One region of the Allobosea sp. 05T438 genome, then DNA from elsewhere that is predicted to be linked to it. Evidence: predicted binding sites of a transcription regulator. Region 1 holds the regulator's gene; each other region holds the start of a gene.
What was found. The regulator PhoB, encoded in region 1, activates phosphate uptake and scavenging genes when phosphate is short. The targets are predictions, from matches to a motif close to TGTCATNNANCTGTCAT.

Region 1 (3,255 bases):
CTGGAGCAGCTGAAGAGCGACTTCACCATCGCCATCGTGACGCACAACATGCAGCAGGCTGCACGCATCTCGCAGTACACCGCCTTCATGTATCTGGGCGAGGTCATCGAGTTCGCGCCGACCAACACCATCTTCATGAACCCGGCCAAGAAGCAGACGCAGGACTACGTCACCGGCCGGTTCGGCTGAGCCGCGGCAGAGTTCTTTGTTTGTCGCATTTTCTTCGCGCGAACCGGTCCGATTTCGCTTGAAAATGCTTTGAGGATAACGCCATGACCGACCACATCGTCCGCTCCTACGATACCGATCTCGAAGGCATCCGCCGCAGTCTTGCCGAAATGGGCGGCATGGCCGAGCGCATGCTGGGCGACTCCACCGTGGCGCTGGTGCGCCGCGACACCGGCCTCGCCCAGAAGATCATCACCGCCGACCAGCGCCTCGACAACCTGCAGCGGGACGTCGAAGAGAAGGCGGTGCTGACCATTGCCCGGCGCCAGCCGCTCGCGAACGACCTGCGCGAACTGATCTCGGCGATCCGCATCGCGGCCGACATCGAACGCGTCGGCGATCTCGCCAAGAACATCGCCAAGCGCGCCGTCGCCATCGCCGGCCAGTTCCAGCCGCCGCACCGCGCCGTGGTCGGGCTCGAGCACATCAGCCGCCTCGTGCAGGCGCAACTCAAGGACGTGCTCGACGCCTACGCCGCAGGCAATGAGCAGAAGGCGCTCGAGGTCTGGCGCCGCGACGACGAGATCGATGCGCTCTACACCTCGCTGTTCCGCGAACTCCTGACCTACATGATGGAGGATCCGCGCAACATCACCTTCTGCACGCATCTCCTGTTCTGCGCGAAGAACATCGAGCGCATCGGCGACCACACCACCAACATCGCCGAGACGATCCATTACCTCATCACCGGCGACTCGCTCGACGTGAATCGGCCGAAGCTCGACACGACCAATATCGAAGTCGAGGCGGTCACGGGCAGCTGAGGCGAGGCAAGGAATCATGGCCGCACGCATCCTGATCGTCGAGGACGAGGAGCCGCTGACCCTGCTGCTGCGCTACAATCTCGAAGCCGAGGGCTTCGAGGTGGACAGCGTGGCGCGCGGGGACGATGCGGAGCTTCATCTGCGCGACCACACCCCCGATCTCGTGCTGCTCGACTGGATGCTGCCGGGCCTCTCCGGGATCGAGCTCTGCCGCCGGCTGCGGTCGCGGCGCGACACCGAGCGCGTGCCGATCATCATGCTGACCGCGCGGGGCGAGGAAACCGAGCGCGTGCGCGGGCTCGCGACCGGCGCCGACGACTATGTGGTGAAGCCCTTTTCGTTGCCGGAGCTGATCGCGCGCATCCAGGCGCTGCTGCGCCGCGCCAAGCCGGGCCATGTCGCTGGACTGCTTGCCGCCGGCGACCTCGAACTCGACCGCACCACACGGCGCGTCCGCCGCGCCGGCAGCGAGCTGCATCTCGGCCCGACCGAGTTCAGGCTGCTGGAGTTCCTGATGCAGGCGCCCGGCCGCGTCTATTCGCGCGCCCAGCTGCTCGACGCCGTCTGGGGCCGCGACGTCTATATCGACGAGCGCACCGTCGACGTCCATGTCGGCCGGCTGCGCAAGGCGATCACGCCCGCCAATACCAAGGACCCGCTGCGTACCGTGCGCGGCGCCGGCTACGCCTTCGACGAGACTTTTGCGCGCAGCTGAGCGGCGCTCCAGCTCTCCTCCTCATCGCAGCTTACGGTGAGTCTCGCCTGCTCGCTCGCGTTGACCCTGAAAGTCAGCGCGAGCCAGAGGAGGTCGCCATGAGCAAGATGCCGCCATTCCCGCCGGCCAATCGAAGCGACAACGGCCCGGGCGAGCCGGATCATGCCGGGCACGATATGCGCAGCGCCAGGTGGCGAGCGCCGGCCGGGCCAGCCCGACCAGCAGGGCAACACCCGCATCAACACGTGCAGCAGGATCGTTGAGGAGGCTGCCCCATGTCGGCCTCGACCAAGGCGCCGCAAACCATCCGAAACGGCGGCCTGTCCCATCCCATGAGAATGCGGAGAAGCCGGCGGACATCCGCAAGCTGGCTGCCGGCGACGAAACCCGGCAGCGCGCTCGCATTTCGCGCCGTGTTGGCGCGGCGGCAGCTATCGCATGATCCGGCCCGCAAGGGTGGCCGCCCCGCGAGAAGCCCCCTTCAGGACGATCCCTGAAAGGGTCCGGCGGGAGCCTCAGCCCTCTCGGTAGAAGAGGCGGCGCAAGCTGTGCTTGGCCGCTTCCAGCGTCCTGCGCCGCTCGGCCGGCAGGTTCCGGCCGGCGCGGTTGATGTAGAAAGTCAGCATCGACATCGCCGAGCGATAGGGGCTCGACTTGCGGAGCCGGCTGTGTTCAGCCGACCGCTTCAGCGAACGTGCGATCCGTCGCGGATCGCCCTGCTTGAACACCGCCTTCTCAAGATCGAGCGCGTTGCTCCGGGTGGTGATATCGGCCGACCATCTGCGTTTGTGAGCAGTCATGGCGTCCTCCTGTCGGTCAGGCGTTTGGCCCGCCCTCGATGTCACCGGCCCAGGTCAGTGCGGTCTCGTACTCCTCCGGCTTGAAGGTGCGGACGGTCACGAAGGGGATCGCTGGGTTGAGCAGGTCGACGAAGGCGGCAAGCCAGCCCCTGTCGGTGATCACCGCCTCGCGCGGGAAGCGCTGCAGCTCCCAGAGCTTGCCGAGGCTGTAGCGCGCATCCTTCCAGGCGGCAGCCAGGGTCATATCGGTGAAATCGGTGAGGTCGGCGAGGATGCCGACCTTCTCGTGTCGCGCGAGCTTCGCCTCGATATCGGCCATGATCCCATCGAGATCGTCACTGGTCAGCGTCTGCGACAGGCGGTAGGCGCCGACATGGTCCGGGGCAGGCAGAATGGTGAACATGGCTCCTCCTTGCTCCAGACAACGCGGGGCAGGAGCGGAAGTTTCGCCCGATGATCAGGCCGCTGCGGGCGCACGGGTGGCGGCGTCGAACCGGGCCGCTTCGGCGCGCAGCCAGCCGACGAATTCATCGAGGCCGGGCCGTTGCGGCCGGCCAACGGGGAGGGTGAGCCAACAGCCCGTCGCACTGGTGAAGCCGAGGCCGAGCGGGTTGATAAGCGCGCCGGAAGCCAGCTCGTCGGCGACATAGCAGCGCGGCATCAGAGCGACGCCCAGCCCAGCGACGGCGGCGCTGGTGATCACGGAATAGTAGCCGTAACGCACGGTGTGCTCGGGCACCGCGCCGCG
Region 2 (3,255 bases), on a different contig from region 1:
GGTCGGCGGAGACGCCGCTGCGCGTCGTGCTGATCGGCACCGATTTCGAGGTCAGGGTCTGGGAGACGCTGCTGCGGATCCCGGTCGGCTGCGCGACGACCTATGGCGACGTCGCCAACCACATCGGCAAGCCGAGCGCGGCGCGGGCCGTCGGCATGGCCGTCGGCAAGAACCCGATCTCCTTCGTGGTGCCTTGCCATCGCGTCATCGGCAAGTCCGGGGCGCTCACCGGCTATCACTGGGGCCTGACGCGCAAGCGCGCCATCCTCGGCTGGGAGGCGGGCCAGGCTACGGCCGGCTGAGCCTGCTGCTACTCAACGCGTCATGCTCGTCCTTGTGGCGAGCATGACGCGTCTTGAACACAGCCTTCGACGAAGCGAAGACGTGGATGGCCGGGGCAAGCCCGACCATACGGGTCTGTCGCGGACTGCGCTCAGAGCAGCCCGCGTTTCGCCAGATGGCGCATCAGATGCGAGGCGCCGAAGGTCCAGGGCTCGCAGGCATCGGTGCGCTTCATCCGGTTGACCAGGCTGCCGAGCTCGGGCGCCGCGATGGTGACGATGTCCCCGTATTTGTGGGTGAAGCCGCCGCCCGGCGCATCGCGATCCTTGATCGGCGCGAACATGGTGCCGAGGTAGAGCGCCGCTCCGTCCGGATACTGATGGTGCGGGCCGATCATCTGCGCCGCGAGGTCGGCCGGGTCGCGGCTGATCTTGGCGATCGAGGACGAGCCCTCCAGCGTGAAGCCGTCCTCGCCCTCGACCGTCAGGGTCACTGTCGTCTTGCGGACATGATCGAGCGTGAAGCCGGCGTCGAAGAAGCGGATGAAGGGGCCGACCGCGGCCGCCGCATTGTTGTCCTTCGCCTTGCCGAGCAGCAGGGCCGAGCGGCCCTCGACATCGCGCAGGTTGACGTCGTTGCCGAGGGTGGCGCCGACGATGCGCCCATCCGAGGCGACGATCAGGACGATCTCGGGTTCCGGGTTGTTCCAGCTCGATGCCGGATGCAGGCCGGCGTCAGTGCCCGTGCCGACCGTCGACATCGCCGGGGCCTTGGTGAAGATCTCGGCATCCGGCCCGATGCCGACTTCGAGATACTGGCTCCAGGCGCCCTGCGCGATCAGCACCTCTTTGAGATGCATCGCCTCGGCCGAGCCCGGCTTCAGCTTGGAGAGGTCGTCGCCGATCAGCTTGCCGATCTCCTCGCGGATGGTCGCGGCCGCAGCCGGGTTCCCGCGCGCCTTCTCCTCGATGACGCGCTCCAGCATCGAGACCGCGAAGGTGACGCCGGCCGCCTTCACGGCCTGCAGGTCGAGCGGCGACAGCAGCCAGGGGCGCTTCGGATCGCGGCCGTCCACAGGCGTGTTGGCAAGGATCTCGGCGAGCGAGCCGAGTGCCTCGCCTTTCGTAGCGCGCAGTGCGGCCGCCGGATCGGCGCTCTCGCAGAGGTCGCGGCTGGTCGGGAAGGTGGCGGTGATGTCGACGAACTGCCCGTCGCGCAGCGTGACCACCGCCGGGCCGCCGAGATCGGGGCGCCAGACGCGGCCGGCCAGCGCGGCGGCACCGGCATCCTGCGGCAAGGTCGTTGAGACGGAAAGGGCGAGGCTCGTCATGATGCGGTCCGGAAAAGGCGAGTCAGGATGCGCAGATCAGCTGTTTATGCGTGAATGCGCAAGCCGGGCCGCGGCCATAAGTGCCTTGCAAAAACTGTCATCGTTTTGTCATTGAAATGTCGCCTGCGCTTCATGCTAGCTTGCGCACCAACGACAAGAACCGCGGCGCCCGCCCGCCCGCGGAAGGGAGACACTCCATGAGCATCAAATCGCGCATCCTGATGTCGGTCGCCGCCTTCGCGCTCGTCGGCGCTTCGCCGGCCCTTGCGCAGACCGAAATCCAGTGGTGGCACGCCCTGACGGGCGCCAACAACGACGTGGTGGTCAAGCTCGCTGAGGACTTCAACGCCTCGCAGAAGGACTACAAGGTCGTCCCGGTCTACAAGGGCTCCTATCCCGACGCGCTGAACGCCGGCATCGCCGCTTTCCGCGCCGGCCAGGCGCCGCACATCCTGCAGGTCTTCGAGGTCGGCACCGGCACGATGATGTCGGCCAAGGGCGCGATCAAGCCGGTTCACGAGGTGATGAAGGAAGCCGGCGAGAAGTTCGATCCGAACGCCTATCTCCCCGCCATCACCGGCTATTATTCGACGGCTAAGGGCGACATGCTCTCGATGCCGTTCAATTCGTCCTCGATGGTGATGTGGTACAACAAGGACGCCTTCAAGAAGGCGGGCCTCGACCCGGCGAAGCCGCCGAAGACCTGGCCCGAGACCTTCGAGGCCGCCAAGAAGCTGAAGGCTGCCGGCTACGACAAGTGCGCCGTCTCGAACGCCTGGGCGACCTGGGCCAATATCGAGCAGTTCGGCGCCTGGCACAACATCCCGCTCTCGACCAAGGTCAACGGCATGGCCGGCTTCGACGCCGTGCTGAACTTCAACAAGAGCCCGGCCTTCCTCAAGCACTGGACCAATCTGGTCGAGCTGCAGAAGGACAAGACCTACGATTATTCCGGCCGCACCAACAACGGCGAAGGCCGCTTCACCTCGGGCGAGTGCCCGATCTTCCTGACCTCCTCGGGCTTCTTCGGCAACGTCAAGGCGAATGCCAAGTTCGACTGGGGCAATGCGGCGATGCCGTATTATCCGGATGTGCAGGGTGCGCCGCAGAACTCGATCATCGGCGGCGCCTCGCTGTGGGTGATGGGCGGCAAGAAGGCGAACGAGTACAAGGGCGTCGCCAAGTTCTTCACCTTCCTCTCGGATGTCGACCGTCAGGTGAAGCTGCATACCGAGTCGGGCTATCTGCCGATCACCAAGGCCGCCTATGAGAAGGTCAAGGCGTCCGGCTTCTACAAGGACAAGCCCTATCTCGAGACGCCGATCCTCGAGCTGACCAACAAGACCCCGACCGACAACTCGAAGGGCCTGCGCTACGGCAGCCTCGTCCAGATCCGCGACATCTGGTCGGAGGAGCTGGAGGCGGCGCTGAACGGCCAGAAGTCGCCGCAGGCGGCGCTGGACGCGGCGGTCGAGCGCGGCAACCAGATGCTGCGCCAGTTCGAGCGCACGGCCTCGCGGTAAGCGCGTAGGCTCTTGCATCTCTAGGGCCATCCCGGACAAATGCGTCCGGGATGGCCGTTTCGTTCAAGGAAGCCGATGCAGAAGAACGCGTACTTCAAGGGGCTGACCATCCCCTTCCTG
Region 3 (3,255 bases), on a different contig from region 1:
GGATAGCCATCGGCATCGAGCGGGCCGTAGTTCGGCGGCACGGAGTCGGCGTAGACACCGAGCTTGTCGCGCAGCTGCTGGCCGGGGCGCTCGTCGTCATAGGTGCCGATGATCGAGATCGGATGGGCGTGGTCGGGTACGACGATGATCAGCGTGTCGTTGCGGTCCCCGGCGAAGTCCTTGGCGACCTTGACCGCGTTGTCGAGCATGATCGTGTCGAAGACCGAGCGCTCCCAGTCGAGCGAGTGGCTGTACTTGTCGATACGGGCGGATTCGACCATCAGCAGGAAGCCGTCGGGATTGCCCTTCAGCATGTCGATGGCGGCCTTGGTCTGCTCGACGACATCAGGCTGGTCCGGGAATTTCGAGACCGTGCCCTTCTTCGTGAGGCGCAAGTCGAAGGCGCCGTCGATATTGCCGGTGTTGTAGAGGCCGAGCAGCTTCTTCTGGCCCGCGGCGACGGCCGCGTTCATCTCGGTCTTGGTGGTGGCGAGGGTGTAGCCGGCGTCCTTGAACTTCGCGATGAAGTCCTGCTCGTCGGTGCGCTTGGAGCCCGGCGTCGCCTTCGACAGGAAGTTGGGCGAACCGCCGCCCATGATCACGTCGGGCTTCACATCGAAGAACATCTTGACGATGTCGTTGAAGTCCGAGCGGCGGCGGGTGTGGGCGACCATGGAGGCCGGGGTCGCGTCCTCGATCTCGGAATTGGTGACGACGCCGACGGCCATGCCGGTGCGGCGCTTGGCGAGCTCGGCAATGGTCTCGACCTTCGGATGGTCGAGGGTCAGGGCGTTCTTGGMGCAGTAGACGCCGAGCGCGTTGACGCAGGATTTGTGGCCGGTGGTGTAGGCATGGGCGGCATTGGCGCTGTCGGTGACGATCGAGTCGGTGCCGGAGGTCGAGATCAGCGCCATGTTGGACATGTCGTCCATGGCGAGCTCGCCGTCATATTTGCCTTCCTTCCAGCCCTTGGAGAGGATGCGGGCGGCGGTACGGTTGGCGACCGACATGCCGTCGCCGATGAACAGGATGACGTTCCTGGCGCGGCGCGGCTGGGCGGTGGCGAAGACATCCCAGTTCACGGTCGCCTTGTTGCCGCCCTGCGTGGCTTCCACCACATAGCGGCCGGCCGGCAGCGAAGCGCCGCGCAGCCACAGCGCCGAGTGCTTCTGGCCTTCCTCGCTCTGGATGAAGTTGGTCGGACGGCCGAAGATTTCGGCGGCAGGCTTGCCGTTGACGGTGACGTTCACGTCGGCGGAGGTCGGCGCGTTCGGGAATTCGACCTTGAAGTCGAACCGCGAGCCCTCGAGGATCTCGGCACGGTCGATCGGATAGACGGTCTGCGCAGCGGCGGACCCTCCCGCTACGCCCGCGGCGATGACCGCCGCCAGCCAGTGATATGCGCGCATTGTGGTTCTCCGCCAAGGCTCGTGCCTGCGGCCCCCCGCCTAAGTCCGGAATGTGACAGTTTAATCAAACTGGCGAACTGGCCGGCGCGATTTGAGGAGCCGTCGATCGCCCGGCCTCAAGGCCCGGCAGCGCCAGGGCGGGGCCTGTTTTCCATTGGCGTTGCAGACAATTTTAAGGAAAAAACGGCCCCGTTCTTAGGGGAAGCGAGTCATGCTGCCGGTTGTTCACCGAGGAGAAGGCATGGATATCTTCAGCATGTTGGGCCTGATCAGCTTCGCCGCGCTGGCTTACGCATTCAAGCTGGCGACGGAGAGCGTGACCTAAGTATCGGGCAGCCGGGTCTGGCGCGGTCGAGCGGATGCAGGTAAGGAATCATTTACCTTACGTTGCGCCAGGCCGCCAAAATGATCGACATTGCTCTCAACCTCCTCGGCATTGTTGCGTTCAGCCTGCTCGGCTACGCGATGCTCATGGCGGTCAGAGGCCCGAAGGCCGAAGCTTGAAGCGGAATGGCGCGCCAGCCGTTCGCTTTTCTTTTTCTTTTCTTGAATGGCCGGGCGACAGCCTTTGCGCCGGGAGCGCACGATCGCGATCAGTGCGGGTCGTGATTTGATCGGCCTTTGCCGTCGTCCGCGAGCGCGACGGGGATCGTGACGCCGAGGCGGCGAGCGCGGCTTTTGAGTGCCTCGAGCGTTTCCGCTCCCAGAGCGCAGAAACCGTCGAAACGGCTCCGCGCTTGCGCCGCGCGATCGCCCGGAAGCCGTACGGGGCGTCCCCCGGGAGCTGTCCGCGAGCTCCGGATCCGATCGGAAAATCCGGAAGCCGCCGCCTCGAATTCCGCAATCGGCCGCATTCCTTCGATCTGGATCGCCATGAACAGGTTCGCGCTTGCATAGGGGCGGGCGGCATCGCCGTAGAGCGGCTGCACGGCCTCGCCGATGGCGCCGGCCGACAAGCCGCCAGCCAGAAGATCGATCATGACGGCGAGCCCAAAGCCCTTGGCCCCCGCGGCAGGCAGGAGCGTACCCCGCAGCGCCTCGAATGCGTCCCGTGTCGGCTCGCCTTGTGCCGTTTGCGCCCAGCCTTCCGGAATCGGCTCGCCCTTGCTTGCGGCCAGCCTGATCTTGCCCATCGCGCCGGCGCTCATCGCGAAATCCAGCGCGATGGGCTCGCCGCCGGTCGGGACCGCGATCGCCAGCGGGTTGTTGCCGACGACGGCTTCGACACCGCCGGGCGCGGGCAGCATCGGCCGCGTATTGGCCATGACGATGCCGATCTGTCCGGTCAGCGCGATCTTCCGCGCGAAGCGGCCGGCGGCGCCGAAATGGAAGGCGTTGCGGACTGCCACCATCGCAAGGCCATGCGCGGCGGCTCGCGCCGTCGCGATCTCGCAGGCCCGCTCGGCCGTGACCTGCCCCAGCCCGTTCCCGGCATCGATCGTCAGGCGCGAGCCCAGATCCGCGACGATCTCGCCCCTCGCGCACGGATCGACGGAGCCTCCTGCGATCCGGTCCAGATACATCGGCAGATGCAGCAAGCCGTGCGAGGCCAGTCCCTCGATATCCGCGTCGACGAGAGCTTCGGCCACCAGGGCCGCATTGTCGGGCGGCGCCCCGGCCGCTTCGAGCAGCGCGACGGCGAAGCCCTTCAGGATTTCCGCAGGGTAGACATCCGAAACCGACATCGGCTCCCCTCGATGCAGCACGCCCGGCGCGATGACCGGGCGTACGAGCCAGTTTTCAAACCCCGGCGGAGCCGGGTCGGGACGATCTCGCTCAGCGCGCCGGCGGAGCGTATTGCAGGCCGCCGGCGGTCCAGAGCTTGTTGAGGCCGCGCCCGATGCCG

Region 2: ugpB (sn-glycerol-3-phosphate ABC transporter substrate-binding protein UgpB) is a predicted target of PhoB. The motif match lies at 1,708-1,724, and genes of this name have one in related genera.
Region 3: AC1DIN_RS23540 (alkaline phosphatase) is a predicted target of PhoB. The motif match lies at 1,462-1,478, and genes of this name have one in related genera.

The regions. Positions count from the first base shown of each region.
Region 1 is NZ_JBFTKQ010000011.1:167,037-170,291, reverse strand. Features, by position in the region: gene pstB (phosphate ABC transporter ATP-binding protein PstB) at 1-189, shown strand, start outside; gene phoU (phosphate signaling complex protein PhoU) at 273-992, shown strand; gene phoB (phosphate regulon transcriptional regulator PhoB) at 1,009-1,707, shown strand; gene AC1DIN_RS20820 (DUF3175 domain-containing protein) at 2,223-2,507, opposite strand; gene AC1DIN_RS20815 (SpoIIAA family protein) at 2,524-2,910, opposite strand; gene AC1DIN_RS20810 (LysR family transcriptional regulator) at 2,965-3,255, opposite strand, start outside.
Region 2 is NZ_JBFTKQ010000007.1:208,499-211,753, reverse strand. Features, by position in the region: gene AC1DIN_RS16590 (methylated-DNA--[protein]-cysteine S-methyltransferase) at 1-302, shown strand, start outside; gene AC1DIN_RS16585 (fumarylacetoacetate hydrolase family protein) at 434-1,612, opposite strand; gene ugpB (sn-glycerol-3-phosphate ABC transporter substrate-binding protein UgpB) at 1,816-3,135, shown strand; gene ugpA (sn-glycerol-3-phosphate ABC transporter permease UgpA) at 3,211-3,255, shown strand, end outside.
Region 3 is NZ_JBFTKQ010000015.1:102,949-106,203, forward strand. Features, by position in the region: gene AC1DIN_RS23540 (alkaline phosphatase) at 1-1,409, opposite strand, end outside; gene AC1DIN_RS23545 (Ldh family oxidoreductase) at 2,003-3,094, opposite strand; gene AC1DIN_RS23550 (amino acid ABC transporter substrate-binding protein) at 3,186-3,255, opposite strand, start outside.